One region of the Stenotrophomonas sp. 220_Sma genome, then DNA from elsewhere that is predicted to be linked to it. Evidence: riboswitches for the same ligand, from Rfam matches in the RefSeq annotation. Region 1 holds a riboswitch; the other holds the start of a gene.
What was found. A riboswitch is a leader RNA that binds a small molecule or an ion and turns the genes downstream of it on or off. The one in region 1 is predicted to bind thiamine pyrophosphate.
Positions count from the first base shown of each region.

Region 2: linked by a shared signal. The riboswitch ahead of thiC (phosphomethylpyrimidine synthase ThiC) and the one ahead of ACZLIB_RS00705 (TonB-dependent receptor) in region 1 are both predicted to bind thiamine pyrophosphate.

Region 1 is NZ_CM151348.1:149,902-165,054, reverse strand. Features, by position in the region: gene ACZLIB_RS00735 (ATP-binding protein) at 1-1,295, opposite strand, end outside; gene ACZLIB_RS00730 (response regulator) at 1,370-2,008, shown strand; gene ACZLIB_RS00725 (hypothetical protein) at 2,387-3,157, shown strand; gene ACZLIB_RS00720 (XVIPCD domain-containing protein) at 3,269-5,260, shown strand; gene ACZLIB_RS00715 (glycine zipper 2TM domain-containing protein) at 5,507-5,914, shown strand; gene ACZLIB_RS00710 (phosphotransferase enzyme family protein) at 6,040-7,164, shown strand; TPP riboswitch at 7,208-7,303, shown strand; gene ACZLIB_RS00705 (TonB-dependent receptor) at 7,374-9,563, shown strand; gene pnuC (nicotinamide riboside transporter PnuC) at 9,572-10,141, shown strand; gene ACZLIB_RS00695 (hypothetical protein) at 11,169-11,585, opposite strand; gene ACZLIB_RS00690 (Dyp-type peroxidase) at 11,670-12,644, opposite strand; gene ACZLIB_RS00685 (VOC family protein) at 12,768-13,136, opposite strand; gene ACZLIB_RS00680 (helix-turn-helix transcriptional regulator) at 13,205-13,972, opposite strand; gene ACZLIB_RS00675 (OmpO family porin) at 14,098-14,673, opposite strand; gene ACZLIB_RS00670 (DUF2268 domain-containing putative Zn-dependent protease) at 14,880-15,153, shown strand, end outside.
Region 2 is NZ_CM151348.1:4,056,360-4,071,512, forward strand. Features, by position in the region: gene ACZLIB_RS18985 (helix-turn-helix transcriptional regulator) at 1-43, opposite strand, end outside; gene ACZLIB_RS18990 (winged helix-turn-helix domain-containing protein) at 159-2,483, opposite strand; gene ACZLIB_RS18995 (ion channel) at 2,744-3,415, opposite strand; gene thiC (phosphomethylpyrimidine synthase ThiC) at 3,554-5,398, opposite strand; TPP riboswitch at 5,481-5,582, opposite strand; gene ACZLIB_RS19005 (BCCT family transporter) at 5,828-7,405, shown strand; gene ggt (gamma-glutamyltransferase) at 7,964-9,757, opposite strand; gene ilvC (ketol-acid reductoisomerase) at 10,371-11,345, shown strand; gene ilvG (acetolactate synthase 2 catalytic subunit) at 11,385-13,121, shown strand; gene ACZLIB_RS19025 (ACT domain-containing protein) at 13,105-13,356, shown strand; gene ACZLIB_RS19030 (threonine dehydratase) at 13,453-14,544, shown strand; gene ACZLIB_RS19035 (2-isopropylmalate synthase) at 14,541-15,153, shown strand, end outside.

The DNA of each region.
Region 1 (15,153 bases):
TTGATCAGGCGCTGCAGGGCCTGTTCCGCGCTGCGTGCCGCGATGATCCGCGCCTGCGGCGCCTGCTGCAGCACATAGCCACGCACACGTTCCGGATCGGACAGCAGCACCCGCTTGCCCTGCAGGTCGGACAGGCCCAGCAACGCCGGGCTGTCACGCCGGCTGACGATCACGTTCGGCACGCTGATGAAGGGCTGGCTGAACACCCAGTCCGGGCCCAGGTAGCGAGAATCGGCAGGAATGCCCATCACCGCCTGCAGCTCGCCGCGGCGCGCCTTCTCGCGCACCTCGTACCAGTCATGGCTGTTTTCCACCTGCAGGTTGGCGCCAGCCTGCAGCAGGCGCCGCAGGTATTCGCTGGCCAGGCCACTGGGTTTGCCATCCTGGTCCGCGAACGACAGCGGCGCCGCGTTCGGCGCGAAGCCGATCTTCAACGGCTGCTCCAATACCCGTTTCTCGGCCTGGCTCAACGCCAGCTGTGCCGATGCCGACCACTGCGGAGGTGGCAGCCAGCGCTGCACCAGCGCATCGCGCTGGGCCTGGCTGGTCGCAGCCAGTGCCAGGTCCAATGCTTCGGCCAACGGCTGCTTGCTGTTGGGAACACCGAAGTGCAGCCGTTCGGGCGGCAGATCGCTGGGACGCAGCAGCACGACCCCCTGCAGGTCCTCGCGTGCGATCAGTTCGGTGGCCACGTAGGCATTGCCGATGTAAACGTCTGCCTTGTCGTCTCTGACCATCTCCAGCGCCGCCAACGAGCTGTTTGCGACAAGCTGTCGTGCCCGGGGAAAGCGCGCCCGCACCTGCGGGCCGGTCAGGAAGTCCTGCTCGATCACCACCCGCAGTCCATCCAGGTCGGGGATGTCGGAGGCACGCAGGTCATCCGGGCGTCCCACCAGGGCCAGCGCTGCCTCACCATAGGCGGCGGTATAGACCATGCAGCGGGTGCGGTCGGCACTGAGACCGACATTCATCACTACATCGATCTCGCCACGACATGCCGCATCCAGCACGGATGTCCAGTCGGGATAGCGCCGTGCCTCCACCTTCACGCCCAGCTGACGGGCGAGAAGCGACAGATAATCCGGGCCCAGGCCGACCTGCTGGCCATCACGGAGGGACTCGAACGGCGGCCAGCCACTGTCATACTGGCCCACGACGATGCTCGGATGCGCGGCAAGGTACTCGCGCTGCAGCGGGCTGAGCGGCAACAGCCCAGGCACCGCCTGTGCCAGCGCCGCAGGCAGCACCAGCACGGCCAGCAGCAGGACCAGCCCGCGAACAGCCCAGCTACGCATCGACGTTGATCTCCTAGAATCTGCCAGGAACCGCGATGGTCGCGGTCCGGCGTGCCCGGTGGCCATACTAGAGCATGAGCTTGCGCATCATCATCGCAGACGACCACCCGGTGGTCCGTATCGGTACCCGTGCCGTCATCGAATCGAGCGGGGTTGGCCGCGTGGTCGGCGAAGCCGACAGCGCGCAGGCGCTGATGGCCCTGCTCGGCAGCCAGCCCTGTGACCTGCTGGTCACCGACTACTCCATGCCGGGCAGTCCCCAGGCCGACGGCTTCGCCATGATCGGCATGATCCGCCGCCGTCATCCCGACCTGCCGGTGCTGATGCTCAGTGTCTCCAACAACCTGGCGATCCTGCGCATGGTGCTCGACAGCGGCGTGCTCGGCCTGGTCGACAAGAGTTCGTCGATGGACGAACTGCCACAGGCCATCCAGGCGGTCTACCGGGGCCAGCCCTACATCAGCCGCAGCCTGCGCGAGCGGGTCGAGGCCGCTGGCAGCTGGCGCATGCGCGAGGGCGACGGCAAGCCACTGTCGCCACGCGAGGTGGAGGTGCTGCGGCTGCTGGGCACCGGCATGACCGTGAAGGAAATCTCGCTGCAGCTGCACAAGAGCGTCAGTACCATCAGCCGGCAGAAGGGTGACGCCATGCTCAAACTGGGCCTCAAGGGCGACGCCGAGCTGTTCGATTACCTGCGCGACGGCAAGATCTGAGAGCCAGATCACACAAGAAGGGCAGCTGCCACCGCCCTCTTTGACCGGCCGCCGATCTGTGCCAAGATGGTCCGGCATGAGTTCTCAATGCGAGGTCGAAGGAATCGACCGGCTCATGTCCTCGCTCCCGTCCCTGGTGGACGTGGCGCGGTTTCCTGCCGGCCGTCTGGCCCGGCAACGCTGACCATGGAGAGGCGCATGCATCATCCCCCCAAGCTACGTTGGACCCTGCCGTTGCGGCCTCTGCGCGCATTCGCGGCGTGCCTGCTCGTCTCTCTTTCCGCTGCCGCCTGCAGCGCCGCCGATCCGGCCCCCTCGTCCTCCCAGCCCGGCGCCCCTGCGCAGGCTGCCAATGCGCCCCGACAGGATGTTGCCCCGATGCAGACCCCCACCCCCGATGCCGCCGCCACCCCGCCCGACGCGCCGACCGTGATGTATTTCACCTACCAGGTGGACGGCGATGGCGCGACCTCCTATGAGGTCCAGAACGGCAGCGTGGCGACCTTCTGGTTCGGCCACACCTTCACTCTCGATGGCACCACGTACTACACGGGTTTCTCCTGGGACACCCGCGAGCACTACGGCAAGCCGGGCGAGCAGACGCCGGCCGGTCCGGATGACCGCGCCAACCTTGCCGAGGCCACCTTCGTGCTGGCCGGCACCGACGCCAGGAAACCATGGAAGTTCCGTGGCCAGGAATGGACCATCGGCGCACTGGGCGCGTACGACAAGGCCGACGATGTCGATACCCGGCGCAAGCCGCTTGAACATCGCACGGCCGATGGTCGCCTGCTGCTGGCGGTGCCGACCAGCAGCTTCGACCGCGGCATCAGCAGCACCGGCTATGCGCTGCTGCTGTTCAACCCCAGGCGCAGCGAAGACGACGTGGACAGCAAGGTCTGGCGCTATGTCGGTTCAGTGCGCACGGGTGAGGACAACAGCGCCGCCTGCGACGACGGCAACGTGATGCCCTGCACCGACAGCGATGGCGAACTGGCCTTCGCTGCCGACGGCAACGGCCTGCCGCGACTGACCGTGACCTTCAAGGGCACCACCATCGAAGGCCCCGGCAAGACCCGCGCACTGGGTGCCGGCGACGCCGTGCACTACACCTTCGACAGCGCGACCCAGCAGTACGTCGCGCCCTGATAGCACCCGCCACGCGCGGGTTCCCTGTTGACCGACATGTTCTTGACTCACGGATGAGTCCGGTTGGCGATTCGCGGCACGCGCCGCTCCATCAACCCCGAGGAAAACGTCATGGCACAGCATGACTACAGCAGAAAGGAAGTCCTGGACATCGTCGAGCAGGTCGCCAGGCAGAAGGGCATCCCTGTGGATGACTTCATGCGCTTCGCGCACATCGAGACCGGCGGCACCTTCAACGAGCGCGCCCACAACACCTCATCCGGCGCCAAGGGCCTGTTCCAGTTCGTGCCCGGCTCCGCGCGCCAGTACCACCTGACCGGCCACGAGTTCGACCCCACCCGCAACACCGAAGCGGCCGCACAGATGTACCAGGACAACCTGGACTCGATGGCGCGCCGCAACGAGCGCACCGGCAACCCGTACCTGTCCGGGGGCAACACGCCCACCGGACTGGACCTGTACCTGGCCCACCAGCAGGGCAGCGCCGGCTACGGCTCGGTGCAGACTGCCATTGCCACCGGCACCTTCGGTGTGATCCGCAACAGCCACGGCGACGAGATCAACATGCGCCGCAACGTGCTGAACCAGATCGGCTCCGACGCGAAGGCGCTGACCGGCCACACCCTGGCCGAGATGCGCGGGATGAACGATGGCGACCTGGCGCGGACGTTCTCCAGCTACTACATCCACAAGTACGCGGCGATCAGCATTCCGGAAAAGAACATCGAACCGCAGGCGGTGGCGCAGGGCCAGGGCCAGACCCCGGCAGCGCCTGCACAGGCCAGCGCAGCCGTGGCGGCGGGTGCAGCCACGCTGGCGGCAACCGCAACGGCGGCTGCCACGCCGAAGCCAGGCATTGAACTGCAGGCCGCCTACGAGGCCGGCGTGAAGTACGACGACGTCAAGTACGCCATCAACATTCCGGGCCACGCGCTGTACGTACCGGGCAAGACCGGCAAGAACGTGGAGCAGGGTTACATCGACTGTTCCGGCTGGGTCGGCACGCTGCAGAACCGGACCATGGACGAGATCAACCAGAAGGCCGGGCACGCGGTGTTCAGCAAGGCTGATCGCATCGACCTGGGCAACCTCGGTTCCGGTGGCATCGTGCGCAAGGCGTTCGACCAGTCCGGCGTGCTGCTGGACCGCGACGCGATCCTGAAGCCCGATGCGCTGAAGGAAGGCATGATCATCGGCCTGGATACGGCCAGGACCCGCCATGAGCACTGGAACGGCATCGACCACATCGTGATGGTGGTGCGCGACCCCAACACCGACAAGCTGCTGATCAGCCAGTCCACCGGCAGCAAGGGCGTGCACACCATGCCGGTGGAGGACTACCTCAAGCAGGTGAAGGACCACCCGAACTGGAAGCTGTACGCCTCCGATCCGCTGTCCAAGGCCCGCGACCTGCTGGAAAACCGCACCCAGTCCCACGAGCAGACCCAGGGCAAGCCTGCGGCCGAGCACAAGGCCGCTGCCACGCCGCACGCCGAACTGTACAAGCAGGGCGCGCACAGCGAGGGCGTGCGCAAGGTGCAGGAGCAGCTGGGCCACCTGGGCTACGTCGGCGCCGACGGCAAGCCGCTGGTCGAAGATGGCCGCTTCGGCCGCAACACCGACACGGCAGTGCGCCAGCTGCAGAAGGACAACGGCCTGGTGGTCGACGGCATTGTCGGGGCGAAGACCCTGGAGGCAATCAAGGACGCACGCGAACGGCCGTTGCTGAACGACGAGCGGCACCCGCGCAATCCGTTGTTCATCCAGGCCAGCAAGGGTCTGGAACTGCTGCCGGCCGGGACCTTCAAGGACCGCCACACGCTGGAAAGCGCTGCTGCGGCTTTGACCAAGGAGGCGCATGCCGCCGGCCTGCAGCGCATCGACTCGGTGGTGCCCAGCCCGAACGGTGAGCGCCTGTTCGCCGTGCAGGGCACCATCGGCGACCCCGCCGCCAGCCGCGTGGCGGTGGAGACCCGTGCCGCCAGCGAGCAGAGCCTGGCGCTCAGCAGCGGTGCCGTGCAGGGCGCGCCGAACGTGCTGCATCAGCAGCAGGACGCCCAGCAGGAGCAGGCCCGGCAGGCCCAGAAGGCGATGGGCGTCTAAGCCCGCGGCACCTTGGGAGAGAAGGGAGGGCCACGTCCGCGTGGCCTTTTCCCTTTCTGCCAGCTGAGCGGCCGAGGCCGCTTTCAGCCTTGCTTCATGCCGCCTGCCGCTAGATGAATGCGCAAGCCGCACGGTGGACCAGGCAATGTTCCGGCAATGTTGGAACGCCAGCGTGGACATCACGGCAGCCGGGGCGCCCCGCGCCCTCCCTGCCCAGCGTGGCATGCACCTCACAGGAGAACGAACATGCTCAGTACTTCCGCACTCAGCTTCCGTGGTCTGGCGATGGCCCTGGCACTGGTGGCCGGTGTGGCCGTGGTCAGCGATGCCAGCGCGATGTCGAGGAAGGACAAGCGCACCCTGGTCGGCGCCGTGGTCGGTGGCGTGGCCGGCAACCTGCTCTCCAACGGTGATCCCGCTGCCACTGTCGGCGGTGCCGTGGCTGGCGGCGCCATCGGCAACCTGACCACCTCCGACCGCCGCGACCGTCGTTACTACGACAATCGCCGTTACGACGACCGCTACGATCGCCGTTACGACCGTGGCTACTACCGCAGCGGCTACTACGACCGCGGTGACGACCGTCGCTGGCAGCGCGAGCGCTACTACGACAACCGCTACTACCACGACCGCGGTCGCCATCGCGGCTGGTAAGCAGCGCGGCATCCCCCATGCCGATGCACGGACGGGTGGGTCGATGACCCGCCCGTTTGCGTTGCGGGCGGCCATGGCGTTGAATGCGCAGCCTTGGATGTGATTTTCCCCATTGGGGCTGCGGCATGACTTCTTCTTTCCACCGGGTGCAGGGCCTCAACAACGACGAGGTCGCTGCCGACTGGCCGCCGATCAGCACCGCAGACCTCGCGTGGCTGCGCCAGCGCTTTCCGCAGCTGGATGCGGGCAGCCAGCCGCACTGGCACAGTCCTCGACCGTTGTCGGCCGCCGCCATCGTCAATGGCACGCGCGGACCGGTGTTCATCAAGCGCCACCACCACAGCGTTCGCAGCGCCGCCTGCCTGGAAGAAGAACACCACTTCATCGCCCATCTCGCTGCCGCCGGCGTACCGGTGGTGCAGGTGCTTGCGGCAGCCGATGGCCGCAGCGCCGTCGAGCACGGCGAATGGACCTTCGAACTGCATGCCGTGGGCGTGGGCAAGGACCTGTACCGCGATGCCGTGTCGTGGTCGTTGCTGACCGATGTCGCGCAGGCCCGCGAAGCCGGCCGCATGCTGGCCCGGTTGCACCGTGCCGCCGCCAGCTATCACGCGCCACAGCGCAGTACCCATCTGCTGGTCGCGCGCGACGATCTGATCCGCGCCGACGATCCCATCGCCGCGATCAAAGCCGAACTGCCCACACGACCGGGGCTGGCCCGCTATCTCGCGCGCATTCCGTGGGAAGCACAGCTGCAGCGCGACGTGCTGCCTTGGCACACGGGCCTGGCCGAGCGCCTGCGCGACGAGCCACGGCTGTGGGCGCACAACGACTGGCATGTCTCCAACCTGCTGTGGCGCGACGGGCAGGTCAGCACCGTGCTGGATTTCGGCCTGGCTTCGCCCACCAGCGCACTGTTCGACCTCGCCACCGCGATCGAGCGCAACGCAGTGGCGTGGCTGGAACTGGAGCGCGGCATGGAGGCGGTGCGCATCGACATCGCACTGGCGTTGCTCGACGGCTACCGCGAGGTGCTGCCGCTGTCGGCGGCACGCGTGCAGCTGCTGGCCGACCTGCTGCCGATGGTCCATTTCGACTTCGCACTGTCCGAAGTGGAGTACTTCGAAGGCATCACTGGCTCGACCGCGAACGCGGATGTGGCCTGGCAGCCCTTCATGCTGGGGCACCCGGCGTGGTTCCACGGCGCGCCGGGGCAGGCACTGCTGCAGGCGCTGCACGCGGCAGCCTGAAGGGCACCGGCTCGCAAATCCGTACCATTTGTAGTGAAATGGTCACCTGAAGCGGGGGTGCCTGGATCTGCCAGGCTGAGAGAGTCCCTTGGAACCTGATCCGGTTTGCACCGGCGTAGGGAGCTTTGAGCCGCAGCCACACCCCCGTCATGGGCCGGTGCACCTGCGCGCCGTCGCTTCGTCTCCCTTGTTGTCCGAAGACGAACCGAATGAACCGCTGCCTGCGTCCCACCCTGCTCTCCCTCGCCCTCTGCGCCGCCTTGCCGCTGCATGCCAGCGAGGCCGACGCTGCCACCGATGCGGCTGCCACCGGCGCCGAGCGCTCGCCCACCGAACTGGCGGCAGTGCGCGTGCAGGCCGGCAAACCCAAGGCCGATACCTCACGCGTGAACGCCTTCGGTGGTGGGTCCTGGAAGGACACCCCGGCCTCGGTGAACGTGCTCGAGCGCGACTACCTCGACCGCCGCCAGGTGCGTTCGCTGTCCGAGCTGGCCAGCAACGATGCCTCGCTGGGTGATGCGTATGCGCCGGTGGGCTACTACCAGAACGTCGCCATCCGCGGCTTTGCGCTGGATGCCGCCACCGGCTACCGCTTCAACGGCCTGTCCATCGCCGGCGAACAGCGCCTGGCGCTGGAGAACGTGCAGTCGGTTGAGATCCTCAAGGGTGAAGCCGGCCTGGCCGCAGGCGTGATGGCGCCCGGCGGGATCATCAACTACATCGGCAAGCGCCCGGCCGAAGTGCGCACCGCCACGCTCGGTACCGACTCGGAAGGCTCGCGCTACGTCGCCGTCGATGTCGGCCACTGGATCACCCCGCGTTTCGGCCTGCGCCTGAATGCCGCATGGGATGCCAGCAATTCCTACGTCGAGCACGCCGATGGCCGCCGCAATTTCTACTCGCTGGCCGCCGACTGGCTGATCGGCGAGCGCGGCAAGCTGGAAGTGGACGCCAACTACCAGACCAGTTCGCAGCGTTCGGTGTCGGGCTATCAGCTGCTGGGCGCGCGCGAGCTGCCGCACGGCGTGGATCGCGAATTCCTGCTCGGCTACCAGCCCTGGCAGCGCCCGGTGGATATCGCCAGCACCAACATCACCGCCCTGCACACCTACGACTTCAACGATGCCTGGCAGTCGCGCGTCTCGGTCGGCCACAGCCGCTCGGTGATCGATGACAACGTCGCCTTCGCCTACGGTTGCTACTACGCCGCGCAATGCGCCGATGGCAGCGTGCCGGGCAACTACTTCGCCCCCAATGGCGACTACGACGTCTACGACTACCGCAGCCCGGACGACACGCGCCGCAACCAGCAGGCCCGTGCCGAGCTGCGCGGCCGCTTCGAGACCGGCAACGTCGGCCACCAACTGACCATCGGTGCCGACTACTTCCGCCGCACGGTAGACAAGCGCCCGAGCGTCAACGAGTACGTCGGCACCAGCAACATCCACGACGCACAGGTGCCGGTGTTCGCGCCGTCGCCGAAGATGCCAGGGCCGTCCGCACGACGCCTGGACAGCCGCCAGACCGCGTTCTTCGCGCTGGACCGGATGAGCTTCGGTGATGACTGGCAGTGGCTGGCCGGCGGCCGCTTCGTGCGCCTGGACGAGCGTGCCTACGACAAGCGTGGCACCCCGCAGCGGCACAGCCGCCTGTCGCGTTTCCTGCCGCAGACCGCCGTGGTGTGGAAGGCTACCGACCAGCTCAACGCCTATGCCAGCTACGTGCGCGGCATCTCGCTGGGCCAGGAAGCGCCCTTCTGGACCAGCAACGCCGACACCTTCCTGCCGTCGGTGCAGTCGCGGCAGCTGGAAGTGGGCGTGAAGTACGTGCCGGTCGAAGCACTGACGCTGGGCGCGGCGGTGTTCCGCATTTCGCAGCCGTACCAGTACGCCAAGCCCGACAACAGCGAGGTCGGCTACACCTTCGTCGAGGAAGGCACGCAGACCCACACCGGCCTGGAGCTGACCGCCAACGGCCAGCTGACCGATGCGCTGCAGATCGTGGCCAGCGCCAGCGTGCTGCAGGCGCGCGCGCGCGACACCGGCACCCCGGCCTATGAAGGCCATCAGCTGGTGAACGTGCCGAAGGTGCGCGCCAGCGTGCACGTGGCCTATGCGCTGCCGTTCGTGCAGGGCCTGGATGTGACCGGTGGCTGGCGCTATGCCGGTGCCAATGTCGCCCGCGCCGATGGTGGCGTGCGCGCACCGGACTACTCGGTGTTCGATGCCGGCCTGCGCTTCCAGCATCGCCTGCACGAACGTGCGGTGACCTGGAACCTGTCGGTGGACAACGTGTTCAACCGCTTCTACTGGCGCGATACCGGTAGCAGCGGCGGTGACTACTACCTGTTCCCCGGCGCACCGCGACAGGCCCGCCTGTCGGTGACGTTCGCACTGTGAGCGGCGTCATGCTCGAGTGGACCGCCGCGCTGTGCAGCATCCTTGGCGTCTGGCTGATGGCCAAGCGCCGGCTGGTGGCGTGGCCGGTCGGCCTGCTGTCGGTGACGCTGTACGGGCTGGTCTTCGCCGAGGCCAAGCTGTACTCGGACACCCTGCTGCAGGTCGCCTTCGGTGGCTTCCTGGTCTACGGCTGGCTCAACTGGCGGCAGCACGCCGCCGACGAGGGCAGCGTCCGCATCGTGCCACTGGCGCGCAGCAAGCTGCTGCGCGACCTGGCCATCGGCCTCTGCGGCGGCGTGGCACTGGGTGCGGCCATGCACACCTTCACCGATGCCGCGCTGCCGTGGCTGGACGCGATGCTGACCGCGCTGAGCCTGGTCGGCCAGTGGTGGCAGGCGCGCCGCCACGTGGCCTGCTGGTGGGTGTGGATCGCGGTGGACGTGGTCTACGTGGGTGCCTACCTGTTCAAGTCGCTGCACGTGACCGCCGCGCTGTACGTGTTCTTCCTCGGCCTGGCCGTGTTCGGGCTGCGCGCATGGAGCGCGGCAGCCCGTGAACCACAGGTAGCAACGCAGTAGCGCCACGCCATGCGTGGCCGGGGTTTACCGGTAGTCGCCAACCTTGGTTGGCGCGCGTGCCGACCAAGGTCGGCATCTACCCAACACATCCACGCAGGGCCTGGATCTACTGCACCCGCAAGGTCAGTAGAGCCACGCCATGCGTGGCTTGGGGCTACCGGTAGTCGCCAACCTTGGTTGGCGCACACCTGCCGACCAAGGTCGGCATCTACCCAACACATCCACGCAGGGCCTGAATCTACTGCACCCGCAAGATCAGTAGCGCCACGCCATGCGTGGCTGGGGTTTACCGGTAGTCGCCAACCTTGGTTGGCGCACACCTGCCGACCAAGGTCGGCATCTACCCAACACATCCACGCAGGGCGTGGATCTACTGCACCCGCAAGATCAGTAGAGCCACGCCATGCGTGGCTGGGGGCCTACCGGTAGTCGCCAACCTTGGTTGGCGCACGCCTGCCGACCAAGGTCGGCATCTACCCAACACATCCACGCAGGGCCTGAATCTACTGCACCCGCAAGATCAGTAGAGCCACGCCATGCGTGGCCGGGGCCTACCGGTAGTCGCCAACCTTGGTTGGCGCGCGTGCCGACCAAGGTCGGCATCTACCCAACACATCCACGCAGGGCCTGAATCTACTGCACCCGCAAGATCAGTAGAGCCACGCCATGCGTGGCTTGGGCTACCGGTAGTCGCCAACCTTGGTTGGCGCACGCCTGCCGACCAAGGTCGGCATCTACCAGGCGCATCCACGCATGGCGTGGATCTACTGCACCCGCAAGATCAATAGCGCCACGCCATGCGTGGCTTGGCCTACCGGTAGTCGCCAACCTTGGTTGGCGCACACCTGCCGACCAAGGTCGGCATCTACCAGGCGCATCCACGCATGGCGTGGATCTACTGCACCTGCAAGATCAATAGCGCCACGCCATGCGTGGCTGGGGTTTACCGGTAGTCGCCAACCTTGGTTGGCGCACGCCTGCCGACCAAGGTCGGCATCTACCAGGCGCATCCACGCATGGCGTGGATCTACTGGGTAAGCAGCAGGCCCAGCCGCAGCGGCTGGCGCATGTCGGCTGGTGGCGCGGCCTGCAACGGCGCGGACTGCAATGTCGCGCGCAGGTCGGCGTCGACCTGGGCGTCGCCCAAACTGTCGAATTCGAGTTTCGAGATGCGGCCATCCGCAGCGATCCACACGCTCACCGGCAACGGCGTCGGCGTATCCGGGTGTGCCTGCAGCCATTCCAGCACGCGCTGCGCCTGCGGGTTCTGCTCCTGCTGCAGGCGCTGCTGCAACTGGCCGCCCACGGCGGCGGCATAGGCCATCCAGTGTGCGGGAGCCTCCTGCGCGGACACCGCGGCGCTCCCCAGTGCCAGCGCACCGAACAGCGCGGCCAACGGCCGCCACCAGCGGCGTGCGCCGGTTGTGTTCCTTGCCATCGCCATCGCCCACCCCTGCGCTCTCATCCAACGGCTGATGGTCGGCGCGTTAGATGACAGGCAGATGGCGGTCGGCACTGCCCGGCGCGATCAATCGCCCAGGTCGGCCAGCACCTTGCGCGAGGGCGCGAAGAAGGTCACGCCGGTGGTGGCTGTGGAGAAGTCGAGGATGCGGTCATGCAGCGGCGCAGGATTGCCGATGAACATGCGCTCGAGCATCTTCTCGATCACCCACAGGCGGCGGGTATAGCCGATGAAGTAGGTGCCGTACTCGCCGCGCCCCGGGTTGGCGAAGGGCATGTTGTCACGCAGGATCTCGTGCTCGCCGTCGGCATCCTCGATGGTGCACAGCGTCTTGTGCGATTTCTGCGCATCGGCCGGTGCATCGTCCAGCTCGATGTTGTCGTGCTTGGTGCGGCCGATGATCGCTTCCTGCGCCTCGGTCTTCTGCGCACGCCAGGCATCGAGGTTGTGCAGGTACTTCTGCACCACCACGTAGCTGCCACCGGCATGCTCCGGATCTTCATCGCCCACGATGGTGGCTTCCGGCAGCGACAGCCCTTCCGGGTTGGCGGTGCCATCGACGAAGTCGAGCAGGTCGCGGCCGTCGAAGTAGCGGAAGCCGGCCACGTCATCGACCGTTTCCACCGCATCACCGAACGCCATCAGCAGGTTGCGCTCGAACGCCACGATCAGGTCCATGGTGCGCGCACGGATGTGGTACAGCAGGTCACCCGGCGTGGACACCGCGGTGTGGGTCGCGCCCTTGATCTCGCGGAACGGCTTCAGTTCACGCGGCGGCGTGGTGCCCACCAACGGCTGCCACACGCGGTGACCGATGGCCACGTTGCAGGTGAAGGTGCGCTCGATCTCGCGGATGGCGGTGTTCTTGATCAGGTCATCGGTGCTGGCCAGCACCTCGCGCGCCTTGGCGATCGACGCCTCGTCATCCTTCACTTTCAGCACCAGGAACGCCGCCGAATGGGTGAGCGGCGCGGTGATCTGCTGCGGCTCGTTGTCGAGCGTGTGGTTGAGGGCGGTGATCGGTGCGGGCTGGGAGTTCACGGCGGTTCCTGCTGGCTTGAGGCGGGCGCATCGCGTATGGCGATGTGCGGGCGATCATAGCGGAACCGCCTGACCGGGGACGGAGCGGTTCTCGTTCCGTCCACCGGCGAAGGTACGAAGACCTCAATCCATATCACTCCAGACCGCCAGCTCGTAGCCATCCAGATCGCGGAAGTGGAAGCGGCGGCCACCGGGGAAGGCGAATACCGCCTGCACCACCTCGCCACCGGCGGCAATCACGCGCTGCTGGGCGTCGGCAAGGTCCGCGCAGTAGAGAATCACCAGTGGGCCACCGTGCGCACGTACCGGTGTGTCGGACACGAAGCCGCCTTTCAGGCGGCCGTCGTCGAACTCGGTGTAGGCCGGGCCGTAGTCCGTGAATTTCCAGCCGAATACCTCGCCGTAGAAGCGCTTGCTGCGGGCGATGTCGGCGACGTTGAATTCGATGTTGTCGATGCGGCGCTCGGCATCGCGGGGTGCGGCGTGGCTCATGGCGTGACTCCTGGGTGGGAGCCCCAGCTTCGGTCAGCGCGGCACGGCGGTCTTGAACAAAACGGCCATCATCGGCCCCATTCCAGGCGCAGCTGCCGTGCGGTCATGCTGGCAAGCTCGCGCGCCTCACGGCTGAGGTGGGCCTGGTCGGCATAGCCGGCATCAGCGGCCAGCATCGCCAACGAGTGCTGCGGCAGCGCGCGGCTATGGCGAAGAAAGCGCTGCAGGCGCAGGATGCGCTCCAGCGTCTTGGCGCCGTAGCCGAACTGCGACTGGCTGAAACGCCGCAGGCTGCGCGGGCTCAGACTCAAGTGCGCCGCCAGCGTATCCAGCGTGGCGTGCCCCCCGGCGAGCGCCTGGAACAGGACATGTGCACGCTGCGCCGGGGTGTCGAGTGCGGCCGCGCCCATATGCTGCTGCAGGCAGTACGCCATCCGCTGCAGGCGCTGCGCAGGCGCGGTGTCACCGATGGAAGCCGCAGCTTTCTTCGCCCACGTGCCCTTCAGATCGGCCAGTGGCACCGCCTGGCCGATGATCTCGGCCAAAGGCAGTCCCAGCGCGGCCAACGCCTGGCCGGGACGAAAGCGCGCACCCAGTACCTGTGCGCCGGGTGCCAGTGCCGGATGTGCAGCCACCCGATCCGGGCCGACCACGAACAGCGCGCCGTCGCGCCAGAGGATATCCAAGCAGCCATCGGGCAATACGGTGATGTGCCCATCGGCATCGGCAGGGAGCTGGCTCTGCCACAGCTGGCCGAAGTGGCCACGCAGCAGCGCAGGCGCCAGATGCTCCTGGTAGGCCATGCCAGTACCTGCGAGGGAGGAAGGGTCGCCCATGCCGCATTGTGGCGCCACAGGGCCCATAAAAGTGAAGCCCGGCGCGAGGCCGGGCTTCGGTTGGCGTGTGGGAGAGAGAGAGAGAGTCACACGCCAGCACAACACGCACTAACGACAGGCGTTTGTTACCAGGTGAAGCGCGGGCCCACGAACCACTCGCGGTCGCCGGCCTTGGCCAGCTTCACTTCGCCACTCAGGCCCCAGTTCTGGTTGAACTTGGCGGTGGCGCCGACGCGGCCGTAGAACTCGCCGTCCGGGTTGTAGCCGTGCTTCTTGCTGAAATCTTCGTAGCCGGCCATCACGTAGCCTTCCACGTACGGGTTGAACGCGGTGCGCACGCCCACTTCGGTGGAGTAGCCGTTGAAGTCCAGGCCGCGCTTCTCGTCGTACTTCTGGTACGCAACACGGGCCACCAGGTCGGTGTTCGGTGCGATGCCGTAGTTGTAGCCGACACCCAGGCGCCACTGGTCGACGTCATTCTTGAACTTGTCGGTTTCCTGGGCGCTGTAGTCGCCAAAGACGTGGAAGTTCGGGTGCACCGCAACGGAACCCTTCACCTTCCAGCCATCGGCGTCGCCGCCCTTGGCATCGGTGTTCACGTAGCCGCCTTCAACGTAGTTGTACGACAGGCCATCGGTTGCCGATGCAGCGAACGGCAGAGCAGCCAGAAGACCCAGGGCAAGCAGCGAATTCTTGTTCATCGGGACACACCTTTAATTATTTTGGTTTCGTCGACCGCCTCCCGGGAGGGGGAGAGAGAGGAGGCGGTCGACAGGTGTGAATTATCCGTTAGGGGGTCTAATCAACCCTGAATATTGAACTGACTGGTGTATAAATAAGGCTGGCGTTCAGGGAACTCCGCATGGCATTGCTGTCGGCTTCTTACGCGCATCACGCTCGATGCTTGATGCGGGCACTGATCCTGATCGCCTCGCCGATCGCGCTGCTGCAGGCACAGGCGGCTGAGCGTGTCGGTCCTGCCGGGCACATCGTCGTACAGACAGACGATGTCACGCGCTTCTTCAAGGTGCTGGACGCCAACCATGGGCGCCCAAGCGCCGATGATCTGCAGCACGCCTATCTGGATGCGGGTACGGATGCCCTGCGCAGTTTCACCGACAGCCGTATCGGCTCGATGGAGCGGCTGGCCAGGGCCATCCAGGACAAGCCGGCATTGTTTG
Region 2 (15,153 bases), 1.1 Mb from region 1:
GAGAGACGGTTTGGCCGCGATCGGCCAGCGAGAGTTGACGCATGGGGGCACCACGGATTTGCCTAGTACAGGCCTCCGTTTTGCCAAATCAGGCGGCACCACGTCAGGAAAGTCAGACGAGATCGCCACGAATTCGCGGCGAGGTCGCCACGAAGAAATTACGAAGGCCCATTTCCGTTGAACAACAACAACTTGGAGAACGCCGGAAGCAGCGTCGGCGAGCGCTCGGGCAAACGCATCACACCGATGTCGGCACCGTCGCTGACCGCCATTGCCACGAACAGGGTGCGCCCATCGGCGCCGGCACTCAGCCCGTTGCCGGCACTGAGGCGTTCCGCATCCAGGCAGCGTTCCGGTTCCTCGCGCCCGGCCTGGATCAGCACCAGTGTCGTACCGCAGCGGGTGGACGTACCGAGATAGCCGATCGCACTGTTGCCGGCCACGGTCCAGGCCCGGTACCGCCACCGGCTGGGCTGGTCATCGCTGATCTGCTGCACGCTGCCTGGCGCCAGCGCCGCATCCACCGACCACAGGCCACCTGCCGCCAGGCGGGTGAACAGCACACGCCCGCTGCTGCGATCGAACCGCGCCTGAGACACGCCCTCGATGCTGGCAAGGCGGCGCCAAGGCTGCACGCTTCGATCAAACAGGCTCAGCCGGGTCTGTTGCTGGTCATCGCGCTCGACTACCAGCAGCTGGTCCGGGTTTGCGCCGTACAGTGCCTGCAGCGGCTGCTCCGACGGTACCGGCAACGGCTGGACGCGTTCGTCACGTGGGGCGATCTCATAGACCACCGTGCGTCCGTGTTCGTCGCGCCCGACCACCAGCAACCGCCGGCTGTCGGCCGACCAGTCCGGTGCCTGACGTGCCTCAGGCCGCAATCCTTCGATAGGCCGCAGCGAATCGGGGCGCTCCATGTCCGCCCACCACAGCGCGAAGCTGCCTGAACGATCGGACGTGAACACCAGTTGGCGTCCATCCGGCGCCGCCATCGGCTGCCCATCCCGACCACTGGATGCAAACAAGCGCTGCGGGGGTGAACCGCCCTCCATCGGCACCTTGAAGATGCCGAACTGCGCGCGGCGGTGAACGAAGGCCAGCATCCCCGCGCGGCGCGCCGTCGCCGGCCATTGTGCGTCGTCGAGCCCGGCGTCGCGCAGCGTGCGGCTCTCGACGTCCAGGTAATACAGGCGCACCTCACTGTCGACACGGCGTCCAAACACGATCGTCCGGCCATCACGCAACCAGGCCCAGCCACGCAGTTCAGCGGCCTCGTTGGTCAGCTGCTCGGGCGTGCCACCTGCGGCCGGCATGCGCCACAGGTCGCCCAGCTGCGGATTACGCACGAATACCAGCCACTTGCCATCAGGCGAGTAGCGCGGCGCATAGTCGAAGTCATCCTCGGCGACACCGTAGTCCAGCGCCTCCCATTGGCCACTGGCCAGATCAAGCTTGCGGATGCCGCGATGGGCATAGCGCCCCACCATGCTGCCGAACACCAGACCACGGCCGTCCGGCGTCCAGTCGAAACTGAGCAGCTCGGTGCCATCGCACCGTGTGGCCTGGCGCAGGGCACCACCGGTCGCGCTGGCGATCAGCACCTGGCAACCGCCGTTGTTGCTGAACCGCGCGAAGGCGATCTCGCGTCCATCCGGCGACCAGCTCGGGAAGCGATCGACCGAGCCGGCCGGCGGAGCCAGCAGCTGCCGCGCAGGCGCGTTGCCGGAGGTCTGCACCTTGATCGCGCCACCGCCCTGCCCGTCTTCGTTGGCGCCCTCATAGGCCACCAATGAACCATCGGGTGAAAGCGTGGGATAGGTTTCAAAGCCGCTGGTCGCGGTGATCAACCGATAGGGACGCTGCGGGCTGCCGATCACGCGCGTGCCGTTCTCCACGGCCGCGTCCACAGCTGAACTGCTGGCCGGTGCCCGCCGCAGCAGCAGCGCGGTCAGCACCACCACCGTGGCCAGCATCAGCACGCCCAGCACCAGCAGTACGCGCCGGCGGACGTGGCGCCAGCGGCGGCGCGATGCCTGCACGTGTGGCGGCATCACCTCGGCGATGGTCATCGCCGGTTGCATGTCCACGATTTCGTCATCGGCTCCTGCGGGCGGCGCCGGCTCGACATCGTCCAGTATCTGCACCGGCACCAGCAGGCGATAGCCGGTCTTGGCGATGGTCTCGATATAGGCCTGGCCGTTGTCGTCGTCGTTGCTGAACGCCTTGCGCAGCTGGGTGACGGCCTGGGTAAGCACATCATTGGTCGGCAGCGTGTCCGGCCAGACTTCCGCGAACAGTTCATCGCGGGTGACAACACGCCCCGGCTGGCGCAGCAGCACACGCAGCACGCCCAGCGCCTTCGGCGTCAGCCGACGCGGGCGACGCGCACCCACGACCTCGACTTCGCGCGAGGACAGAGTGACAGTGCACTCTCCTATCCGGATCCGATCGAATCCGGGGGGCTGGTTTTCACTGCTGTTCATTTTCCGCTACACAGTAGAGACAGGTCCGGGGCAGCGTTTGCCTTCGATACCCTCCCGTCCTGGGAACAGCAAAAAGCCAGACTCCGCACAAAGCATCGGCGCATACCGCAAAAACAATGAAGCGGGCGAATACTAGCCTATGCGGGTTACCTCGCCTATCGCGTGGTCGACATCCAGGCTCTCTCTCGCCGACGAATTCACATAATCTGCAGCACCATTCGCGCCCTTCGGGGCGCGAAATTTTTATCTGGCGTTCATTTTCACATGCGCCGCAGCATGGTCAATCCAACCAGTCGCGAAACCACCAAAGCTACGTACATCACGCCTGAAAACTGCTCCAGCATGACCAAGGCGCGCGCCTGCGGATGCAGTGGCACAACGTCGCTCAAGCCAACACCCGAGAGCAAACTGAAGCTCAGATAAAGAAGCTCCATCCAGGTGCGCTGCGCGCCACCACCGGTGCCCTGGAAACTGCCCGGATACCATTGCTGGCACACGGCGAAAGCAAACGCGAAGGCCCACGCCAGCAACGTGAATGTCGCACCTGCTGCGAACAGTTCATCGCGGGTGACTTTATGGTCCTGGAGCATGTAGGCGATGAGCGCACCGGCCGTATAGAAGTACAGCAGGCTTTCCAGCAGTTGCGCGGTGGTCAGCAGCGCACTGCGATCCAGCAGTGCGCCGGCCAGCGAGAACACCACCGAAGGAATGGCCAGCAGCAGTGCCAGCCAGGTGCCCAGCGGACTGCGCTGGACCACCCACAGCGCCAGGCCGAGTACCGCCATGCCGAACATGCCCAGCGCCGCACGGCCGCCGGCGGTGTCATCAAGTGCGGGATACAGCAGCACCGCGATCAACTGGGCACCCAGCAGCCAGGCCGAAGGATGGCGGCGGGCAATGGCCAGCCAGCGGGTGGTGATGGCAACGGGCATGGCGTCCTTCCCCAGGGTGATGGGCGGAGGATAGCCGGGAGCGACGTGATGAGCGGTAGTGCCGGCCACTGGCCGGCACTCTCCCCGGTCCCACGCACGACGGAATGCCGGCCAGCGGCCGGCACTACCCGTTACACGTCAGCCCTGGTGATAGACCTCGGCGCCGGCCGCGCGGAACTCTTCCGACTTCTCCTTCATGCCGGCCTCGGCGTAGTCGCGCACGTCCTGGGTGATCTTCATCGAACAGAAGTGCGGGCCGCACATCGAGCAGAAATGCGCCAGCTTGTGCGCATCCTTCGGCAGGGTCTCATCATGGAATTCCTTGGCCTTCTCCGGATCCAGCCCGAGATGGAACTGGTCTTCCCAGCGGAACTCGAAGCGTGCCTTGCTCAGCGCGTTGTCGCGCACCTGTGCGCCGGGGTGTCCCTTGGCCAGGTCGGCCGCATGCGCGGCGATGCGGTAGGCCATGATGCCGTCGCGTACGTCCTGGCGGTTGGGCAGGCCGAGGTGTTCCTTCGGCGTCACGTAGCAGAGCATGGCCGTACCAAACCAGCCGATCATTGCCGCACCGATCGCGCTGGTGATGTGGTCGTAGCCCGGTGCGATGTCGGTGGTCAGGGGGCCCAACGTATAGAACGGCGCTTCGCCACACTCGCGCAGCTGCTTGTCCATGTTCTCCTTGATCAGCTGCATCGGCACGTGGCCGGGGCCTTCGATCATGGTCTGCACGTCATGCTTCCAGGCGATCTTCGTCAACTCACCCAGCGTCTCCAGCTCACCGAACTGCGCGGCATCGTTGGCATCGGCGATGCAGCCCGGGCGCAGGCCATCGCCCAGCGAGAAGGTCACGTCATAGGCCTTCATGATCTCGCAGATCTCTTCGAAATGCGTGTAGAGGAAATTCTCCTTGTGGTGCGCCAGGCACCACTTGGCCATGATCGAGCCACCACGGCTGACGATGCCGGTGACCCGCTTGGCGGTGAGCGGCACATAGCGCAGCAGCACGCCGGCGTGGATGGTGAAGTAGTCCACGCCCTGCTCGGCCTGCTCGATCAGTGTGTCGCGGAAGATCTCCCAGGTGAGTGCTTCGGCGCGGCCATCGACCTTCTCAAGCGCCTGGTAGATCGGCACGGTACCGATCGCCACCGGCGAGTTGCGGATGATCCACTCGCGGGTCTCATGGATGTGCTTGCCGGTGGACAGGTCCATCACCGTGTCACCGCCCCAGCGGATCGCCCACACCAGCTTCTCCACCTCCTCGGCAATGCCCGAGGACACGGCGCTGTTGCCGATGTTGGCGTTGATCTTGGTCAGGAAATTGCGGCCGATGATCATCGGCTCGCTTTCCGGATGGTTGATGTTGTTGGGCAGCACCGCACGGCCGCGGGCGATTTCGTCGCGCACGAACTCCGGGGTGATGATCTTCTGGATCGACGCGCCGAACGCCTCGCCCGGGTGCTGCTGCAGCAGGCCGGCATCGCGGATCGCGTCCAGCCGCTGGTTCTCGCGGATGGCGACGAATTCCATTTCCGGCGTGATGATGCCGCGGCGCGCGTAGTGCATCTGGGTGACGTTGGCACCTGCACGCGCACGGCGTGGCAGGCTGCGCGCGGGGAAGCGCACCGCATCGAGCTTCGGGTCATGCTCGCGATCGCGACCGAACGAAGAGCTCAGTCCTTCCAGCCGCTCGGTATCACCGCGTTCTTCCACCCAGCCGCGACGCAGTGCCGGCAAACCAGCGGACAGATCGATGCGCACCTCCGGATCGGTGTACGGGCCCGACGTGTCGTAAACGGTCACCGGTGCATTCTCTTCGCCGCCGAACAAGGTCGGCGTGCGGGTCAGCGCGATCTCGCGCATCGGCACCTGCAGATCCGGGCGTGAACCGGGCACGTGGATCTTGCGCGAGCCGGGAATGGGCCGGGTCACGGATTCGGAGAGTTGCTGGGCCTGTTGCTGCAGGGCGGAGAGCTGTGCGTTCATCGGGCATCGTCCAGGAAGGTCAGGGACGAAGCGGCGGCGCACTGCTGCCGCGCCCGGACGGTCCTTGGGCGGAGTCCGGGCATGGCTGCACTGCAAAGCTTCCCTACGCCGGTATGAGCCGGATCAGGTTCCAAGGGACTGTCTCAACCGTGGCCACATGGCCGCGGTACCCCCGCTTCTTGGTGTGCATTAGAGCATAGAACGCACTGCAGCTCCTGGTGGTTCCATCCACGCACGGCGTGGATCTGCTGTTTCTGTATTAACAGAACCGTGACATCGCATTCAGTAACGTGCACGCGCATCGTGCCGCTGCGGCCGGTGTTTCCCCGCCGCCTCCGCGGCCCCTGCCCGGTCTGTGCTGCATGTCGCCGGCCCCTCGCAGCAAGCTCTGCTCGCTCCCCTCAATCCCTTGATCGGAGAAGCTCCTTCATGGTGTTTCGCGTTTCCATCGCACTGGTTCTGCTTCTGGTGCTGCTTGCCGGTGTTGCACCCGGCCCCTTCAATACCGTGGTGCAGTCGGTACTGGCCGATGTCATCCGCAGTGTCGGCTGGCTCTATCTTCTGGTCGTGTTCCTGGCGCTGACTTTCCTGATGTACCTGGCATTCGGTCGCTTCGGCAACCTGCGCATCGGCGGTGAAGATGCCGAGCCGGAGTTCTCGCGCGCCAGCTGGATGTCGATGCTGTTCGCCGCCGGCATGGGCATCGGCCTGGTGTTCTGGGGCGCCGCCGAGCCGATTTCCCACTTCACCAAGCCTCCAGAAGGCCTCGCACCGCAGAGCATGGACGCGGCGCGGGCTTCGATGCGCTATGCATTCTTCCACTGGGGCCTGCATCCGTGGGCGATCTACGCGCTGATCGGCCTGGCCATGGCCTGGTTCCAGTTCAACCGCAATGGCCGTGGACTGGTCAGTGACATGCTGCAACCGATCATCGGCCGGCACCATCGCGGCTGGATCGGACGCGTGGTCAACATCGCCGCGGTTGTTGCCACTGCCATTGGCGTGGCCACCACGCTGGGGTTCGGTACCATCCAGATCGCTGCCGGCATGGAACGCGTGTTCGGCCTGCACGCGGGTGTGCCACTGCAGCTGACCATCATCGCCATCGCGTTCGTGCTGTACATGGCCTCCACCGCCAGCGGTGTCGAGCGCGGGGTGAAGTGGCTGTCCAACTTCAACCTTGCGCTGGCCGCGCTTCTTGCGGCCACCGTACTGGTGCTGGGCCCGACCGGATTCATCTTCGATACGTTCACCACCACACTGGGGTCGTACCTCAACCAGCTGGTGACGATGAGCCTGCGCATGTCGCCGTTCTCGGGCAGCACATGGGTAGCGGACTGGACCATCTTCTACTGGGCGTGGTGGATTTCCTGGGCCCCGTTCGTCGGCTCGTTCATCGCGCGCATCTCGCGTGGGCGCAGCGTCCGCGAGTTCGTCATCGGCGTCGTGCTGGCCCCCACGGTGCTGGGCTTCTTCTGGTTCGCGGTGTTTGGTGGCACTGCGCTGTGGGCGCAGATCTTCGGCCACGCCGACCTGGTGCAGGCGCTGGGCAACGGCTATGAAACGGTGCTGTTCACCCTGTTTGACAGCATGCCGCTGCCCTTGCTGCTTTCCTGCATCGCACTGGTGCTGCTGATGATCTTCTTCGTGACATCAGCCGATTCGGCGGTGCTGGTGCTGGCCAGCATGTCCACTGACGAGGCAGGCGATCCGCCGTTGAAGCGCAAGCTGGCCTGGGGCATCGCGGTGGCGCTGATCGCAGCGGCGTTGCTGCTGGCCGGTGGCCTGGATGCACTGCAGGGCATGATCACGATTGCGGCGTTGCCATTCGCGCTGCTGATGGTGCTGGTGATGGTGTCGCTGTACCGGGTGCTGGACCAGGAGTACACGCGGGAGCGGCGGCAGGCGCAGCGCCAGCGGCACATGATCGATGCGTGGATCGCACGGGAGATGGCGGCGCAGGAGGAGACCCAGGCGGAGGCGGCGCGCGCGCACGATCAGGATTGAGTGGGTTTTGCAGCCTGCGGCTGCACCGCTTTTTCAAGCAAGTGCAAATTCAAAAGCCAGGGCAGCTCTGGGTTTCTGCTGGTTGGGCGGGGCGGTGTGGGTAGGCAGGACACGCCGTAAACCCGTCCCTGGGGGCTCGATGGCGCCATCCATGGCGCCAACGGTCCTGCCCACCCACACCGCCCCACCCCCGACAGGTTACGTGTGACGGTTGGTCCATCCACGCCATGCGTGGATGAGGTGTATCGGAAAACAGGAAGGGGTCGGATTCGTTTTCCTGTGGAAAACGGATCCGACCCCAACCCACAGCACGCGGCTGTTGCCGTTGCCTTTGCTCTTGATCTTCTTTTTTCTTTTCCTGCGGTGATGGACACGGAAACTATCCGTGGCCGGGCGGGTGGGCTGGGCGGGGGTGTCCGCGGCATGGATGCCGCGGCCAAGCCTCAAGGGACGGATTCACGGCGTCCCCCGACCAGCCCACCCGCCCGGCCCAATCACATGATCCCGCTTCCACGAACCATCACCGCGGAGGGGGCTGCGCCCGGTGGCCGGGAAACCTCAATACCCCGCCGCCTGCCCATCCTTTCGACTCTCAGACGCACCGTAGTAAACGCCGGATTCCGGATCACGCATGATCGCCTGATACCCGCCATACGGACCATCGGCGAACACGATGCGATGCCCCTTGCGCATCAACGCACGCACCGTTTCATACGGGAAGCCGGTTTCCAGATTCACCTCACCACCGTCGGTCATCGCCGTGGCCTGACCTGTCGGTTCAGTCGAGCCCTCGTGCTGGATGCGCGGCGCATCACCGGCTTCCTGCAGGTTCATGCCGAAGTCCACCAGGTTCATCACGATCTGCGCGTGGCCCTGCGGCTGCATCGCGCCGCCCATCACGCCGAAGCTGGCATACGGCTTGCCGCCCTTGGTGATGAACCCCGGGATGATGGTCTGGAACGGGCGCTTGCCCGGTGCATAGCCGTTGGGATGATTCTTCTGCAGCACGAACATCTCGCCACGATCCTGCAGGATGAAGCCCAGCCCTGGCGGTGCCATGCCGCTGCCCATGCCACGGTAGTTGGACTGGATCAGCGACACCATCATGCCGTCGGCGTCAGCCACGGTCATGTAGATGGTGTCGCCCTCCTCCAGCTGCTTCGGCGTGCCCGGTTGCACTTCCTTCAGCGCCTTGTCCATCGAGATCAGCGCGCGGCGCTGTGCGGCGTACTCCTTGGAGATCAGCTTCTGCACCGGCGCCGGCTGGAACGCCATGTCGGCATAGAAGCGCGCGCGGTCGGCGAAGGCCAGCTTCTTCGCTTCCACGAACAGGTGCACATGCTCCGGTGAACCGAACGGGATCTTCGAGAAGTCGTAGCCTTCCAGCACGTTGAGGATCTGCAGCGCGGCGATGCCCTGGCTGTTCGGCGGCAGCTCCCACACGTCGTAGCCACGGTAGTTGCTGCTGACCGGTTCGACCCACTCACCGTGGTGGTCGGCCATGTCCTGGTAGCTCAGGAAGCCGCCGTTGGCCTTGAAGTAGTCGCCGATGGTGCGGGCGATATCGCCCTTGTAGAAGGCATCACGGCCGCCGTCGGCGATCTTCTGCAGCGTACTGGCCAGATTCGGGTTCTTCCACATCTCACCCTTGCGCGGGGCGTGGCCGTTGATCGTGAACTGTTCCTTGAACCCCGGATACTGCGACAGCTTGGGCACCGAGCGGTCCCAGTAGTAGGCGATCACCTCAGCCACCGGGTGACCCTCGCGGGCGTAACGGATGGCCGGTGCCAGGTTGTCCGCCATCGGCTTGCGGCCGAAGCGGTCGTGCAGTGCGAACCAGCCGTCGACAGCGCCCGGTACCGACACCGGCAGTGGACCGGTGGCCGGGATGTCCTTCAGGCCACGGCGCTGGAACTCGGCCAGGGTGAGCGACTTCGGCGAGCGGCCCGAGCCGTTGTAGCCGTAGAGCTTCTGCGTCTTCGGGTCCCACACGATGGCGAACAGGTCGCCCCCGATGCCGTTGCCGGTGGGCTCCATCAGGCCGAGCGCGGCGTTGGCGGCAATCGCCGCGTCCACCGCCGAGCCACCGCCCTTCATCACGTCCAGCGCGATCTGGGTGGCCAGCGGCTGCGAGGTGGCGGCCATCGCATGCGGGGCGATCACCTCCGAACGCGTGGCAAAGGTGTGGCCGGTGATGCGGTCGGCGGCAGAAGACAGTGCGGGCACAGCGGCCAGTAGAGCAGCGGCCAGCAGGGAACGGGCAAGGCGTCGGGACACGGTCGGGTTCCGATGGAAGGGTGGTCCCTCGATCTTCGCCGCTGCGGCCTGCATGCGGTATCGGGCAGAGGTCATGGACGTTGATCCTGGGATGGGGTGCGGAAGCTCCGCACCCGCCAAGGCGAAAATCCGCCGGATTCCGCGCAAAAGCCGGCCTGAAAGGAGTGAATTGGGGTTCACCGAAACACTTTCAGCGGCAACCATCCTTGTGCCGCAAGCGATTGCGCTGGATGCAGCGGAAACCTATAAAAATTCCGTCGCGAGGGTTGACATCACCAAAACGGCTGTGTTTCTCTCGATCACATGTTGCATCACAACACGCCACCGCGAACCCATATCGAAGCCGCCGACACCGGCGCCGCCTCGCTGCGTTCGATTCTTGTGCTCGTACTTATTACCCAACCAACAGGTGCGGGACGAGCCAGCGTGTAAGCAACAAACACACCGGAACTCTTCAAAAACCCGCACCCGCCCCGGTGCGGGTTTTTTCATTTCAGGACCTGGTTTCAGACGCAACCACCATGCACATCGCCCAACGCAAAACCCGGACCCACACCACCACGACGCCTCGTGGTGGCTGTGCCTGTGCAACGCGCGGCGCCTCCTCCACCGCTTTCCCCTGACCGGCCGGCACGTCACCTCGACGACCGGCCGTTCTTTTTTCTTCCCACCGCAAGGAACCTCCCCCATGAGCACCAACGACCTGCCCCAGACCAAGATCGCCGTCATCGGCTACGGCAGCCAGGGCCGCGCCCACGCGCTGAACCTGCGTGAATCCGGCTTCGATGTGGTGGTAGGCCTGCGTCCGGGCGGCCCGACCGAAGCCAAGGCGCAGGCCGATGGCTTCACCGTGATCGCGCCCGCTGAAGCGGTGAAAGACGCCGACCTGGTCGCCGTGCTGACCCCGGACATGGTGCAGAAGAAGCTCTACAACGACGTGCTGGCGCCGAACATGAAGCAGGGCGCCTGCCTGCTGTTCGCGCATGGCCTGAACGTGCACTACGGCATGATCGAGCCGCGCGCCGACCTGGACGTGGTGCTGGTTGCGCCGAAGGGCCCGGGTGCGCTGGTGCGTCGTGAGTATGAGATCGGGCGCGGCGTACCGTGCATCTGGGCGGTCTACCAGGATGTCAGCGGCAAGGCTGCGCAGCACGCGCAGGCCTATGCGGCCGGCCTCGGCGGCGCTCGCGCCAACCTGATCCAGACCACCTTCAAGGAAGAGACCGAGACCGATCTGTTCGGCGAGCAGGCGGTGCTGTGCGGCGGTGCCTCGGCACTGGTGCAGGCCGGTTTCGAAACCCTGGTCGAAGCCGGTTACCAGCCGGAGATCGCCTATTACGAAGTGCTGCACGAACTGAAGCTGATCGTGGACCTGTTCTACGAAGGCGGCATCTCGCGCATGCTGGAGTTCATCTCCGAGACCGCGCAGTACGGCGACTACGTCAGCGGCCCGCGCGTGATCGACGCCGGCACCAAGGCACGCATGAAGGAAGTGCTGAAGGACATCCAGGACGGCACCTTCACCAAGAACTGGGTGGCCGAGTACGAAGCGGGCCTGCCGAACTACAACAGGTTCAAGCAGGCCGACCTGGAGCACCCGATCGAGAAGGTAGGCAAGGAACTGCGCGCCAAGATGGTCTGGTTGCAAGGACAGGCCGCGTAACCGCGCGGCCCTCCCCCACCCGCTTTGCAAGGTTCCCCCATGAACTCTTCGACACATCGCAGCGCGCCGCCCAACGGCGCGCGCTGGCTGACCCAGGCGCTGGAGGCCGAAGGCGTCCGCACGCTGTTCGGCTATCCCGGTGGCACCATCATGCCGTTCTACGACGCGCTGGTGGATTCGTCGCTGAAGCACATCCTGGTACGCCATGAGCAGGGCGCGGCGCTGGCCGCCAACGGTTTTGCCCGCGCCAGCAACCAGGTGGGTGTCTGCGTGGCCACCTCCGGCCCGGGCGCCTCCAACCTGGTCACCGGCATTGCCGATGCGATGCTGGATTCGGTACCGATGGTCTGCATCACCGGTCAGGTCGGCACGCCGCTGCTGGGCACCGACGCCTTCCAGGAACTGGATGTGTTCGGCCTGACGATGCCGATCGTCAAGCACAGCTGGCTGGTGCGCAGCGTCGATGACCTGCCGCGCGTGGTCGCCGATGCGTTCCGCATCGCCCGCGAAGGCCGGCCCGGCCCGGTGCTGATCGACCTGCCCAAGGACGTGCAGCTGGCCGATGCCAGTCATCTGCCAGCGCACGTGCCGAGCAGCATCGAGCCGCCGCCTGCGCCGGCCGAAGCGGCCATCGCCGAGGCCATCGCCGCACTGGCAGCCGCCGAAAAGCCGGTGGTCTACGCCGGTGGTGGCATCGCGCTGGGCGACGCGGTGCAGGACCTGCGCGACTTCGTCGAAGCCAGTGCCATCCCCACGGTGATGACCCTGCGTGGGCTGGGCGCACTGCCGGCCAACCACCCGCAGTCGCTGGGCATGCTGGGCATGCACGGTACCCGCGCGGCCAACATGGCGGTGCAGGAAAGCGACCTGCTGCTGGTGCTGGGTGCACGTTTCGATGACCGCGCCACGGGCAAGCTGGCCGAGTTCGCACCGTTCGCCCGCGTCGTCCACATCGACGCCGACGCCTACGAGATCTCCAAGCTGCGCAGCGCCGACGTCGCCGTGCCCGGCAACGTCGGCCATGCCATCCGCGCCCTGCGTGCGGCCTTCCCCTCCCCCAAGGCCCACCAGGACGCATGGCGCAAGCGCTGTGCACAGCATCGTGATCGTTTCGCTGCGCGTTACGACGCCCCCGGCCAGCATATCTACGCACCGGCCCTGCTGAAGCGCCTGAGCGAGCTGGCACCGGCCGATGCGGTGATCGCCTGCGATGTCGGCCAGCACCAGATGTGGGTGGCGCAGCACTGCCGTTTCAACCACCCGCGCAATCATCTGACTAGTGGCGCGCTGGGCACCATGGGCTTCGGCCTGCCGGCCGCGATGGGTGCGCAGTTCGCCTGCCCCGATCGCACCGTGGTGCTGGTGTCCGGCGACGGCAGCTTCATGATGAACGTGCAGGAGCTGGCGACCATCGCGCGTTGCCGCCTGCCGGTGAAGATCGTGCTGCTGGACAACAGTTCGCTGGGCATGGTGCGGCAGTGGCAGGAGCTGTTCTTCGCCGAGCGTTACAGCGAGATCGACCTGTCCGACAACCCGGACTTCGTGGCACTGGCGCAGGTGTTCGGCATCGCCGCCACCCGCATCGATGCACGCGATGACGTCGAAGGTGGGCTGGCCGCGCTGCTGGCCGAACCGGGCCCGGCGCTGCTGCACGTGGCCATCGATGCACGCGCCAACGTGTGGCCGCTGGTGCCGCCGAACACCGCCAACAGCACGATGCTGGAAAGCAACCCCGCCCACGCCCGCCAGGAGACCCCCAATGCAATACCGGCTTGACCTGGTGCTGCACCCGGCCGAAGGCGCGCTGCTGCGCGTGATCGGCATGGCCGAACGCCGTGGCTTCGCGCCGCGTGCGATCAGCGGTGCGCCGGTGGCCGCCGACGATGGCCGCTGGCACCTGCAGCTGGTGGTGGATGGCCAGCGTCCGGCGGAAACGCTGTGCCGGCAGATCGAGAAGATCTACGACTGCGTGTCCGTGCAGGTCACCGCCGTGGAAGGAGCATCCGTATGAACACCCGTACCGTAGCGACCACGGTGCCCGTACGGAGGCGTCTTCTTCGCCGCCCGTGCCCGCATGCGGCGGTCTTCTGCACTGCGCTGGTGGCCCATGCCGGCCGCTGACACCAGCCAGGAAAGCGATGTCGGCGACGTAAGCGTCGCCGACGTACTGGCGGCGCAGGCTCGTCTGCGCCGCTTCCTGCCGCCCACCCCGCTGCACCATGCCGAACGCTTCGGTACCTGGCTGAAGCTGGAGAACCTGCAGCGCACCGGTTCCTACAAGGTACGCGGCGCATTGAATGCGCTGCTGGCCGGCCGCGAGCGCGGCGATACCCGGCCAGTGATCTGCGCCTCGGCCGGCAACCATGCCCAGGGCGTGGCGTGGGCGGCCTACCGCCTGGACGTGCCGGCCATCACCGTGATGCCGCATGGCGCGCCCGCCACCAAGATCGCCGGCGTCGCCCACTGGGGCGCGACCGTGCGCCAGCACGGCACCAGCTATGACGAGGCCTACGCCTTCGCGGTCGAACTGGCACAACGCCACGGCTACCGCTTCCTGTCCGCGTTCGACGATGCCGACGTGATCGCCGGCCAGGGCACGGTCGGCATTGAGCTGGCCGCGCACGCGCCGGACGTGGTGATCGTGCCGATCGGCGGCGGCGGGCTGGCCTCCGGCGTTGCGTTGGCACTGAAATCGCAGGGCGTCCGCGTCGTTGGCGCGCAGGTGGAAGGCGTCGATTCGATGGCCCGCGCGATCCGCGGTGATGTGCGCGAGATCGCCCCCGTTGCTTCGCTGGCCGACGGCGTGCGGGTGAAGATTCCCGGCTTCCTGACCCGCCGCCTGTGCGCCTCGCTGCTGGACGATGTGGTGATCGTGCGCGAGGCCGAACTGCGCGAAACCCTGGTGCGGCTGGCACTGGAAGAACACATCATCGCCGAGGGCGCTGGTGCGCTGGCGCTGGCGGCCGGCCGCCGCGTCGCCGGCCGCCGCAAGTGCGCGGTGGTCTCCGGCGGCAACATCGATGCCGGTGTCCTGGCCGGCCTGCTCACCGACATCCGCCCGCGCCCGCCACGCAAACCACGGCGACGGCGCAGCGAAACACCGCGCTCGCCCGCCAAGGCCAGCGCCATCGCTTCCCCCACCTCTTCCCCTTCCCCCCTGCAAGCCGTCGCACCCGCTGTCGAGGAGATTTCCCTGTGACCACCATCGAACGAATTACCACCCCGCGCATCCGCATCTTCGACACCACCCTGCGTGACGGCGAGCAGTCCCCCGGCTGCAGCATGAGCCCGCCGCAGAAGCTGGTGATGGCGCGTGCGCTGGACGAACTGGGCGTGGACATCATCGAGACCGGCTTCCCGGCCAGCTCGCAGTCCGACCGTGAGGCGATGGCACTGATCGGCCGCGAACTGCGCCGCCCGAGCCTGACCCTGGCGGTGCTGTCGCGCTGCCTGCAGGCCGACATCGAAACCTCGGCACGTGCGCTGGAGGCCGCTGCCAACCCGCGCCTGCACGTGTTCCTGTCGACCAGCCCGCTGCACCGCGAGCACAAGCTGCGGATGACCCGCGAGCAGGTACTGGAGTCGGTACGCAAGCACGTATCGCTGGCCCGGTCCTATATCGACGATGTCGAATTCTCGGCCGAGGATGCCACCCGCACCGAGCTGGACTACCTGATCGAAGTCGCGCGCGTGGCCATCGCTGCCGGCGCCACCACCATCAACCTGCCCGACACCGTCGGCTTCACCACGCCGGAAGAGATCCGCGCGATGTTCCAGCAGGTCATCGCCGGCGTCGCCGACGTGCCGA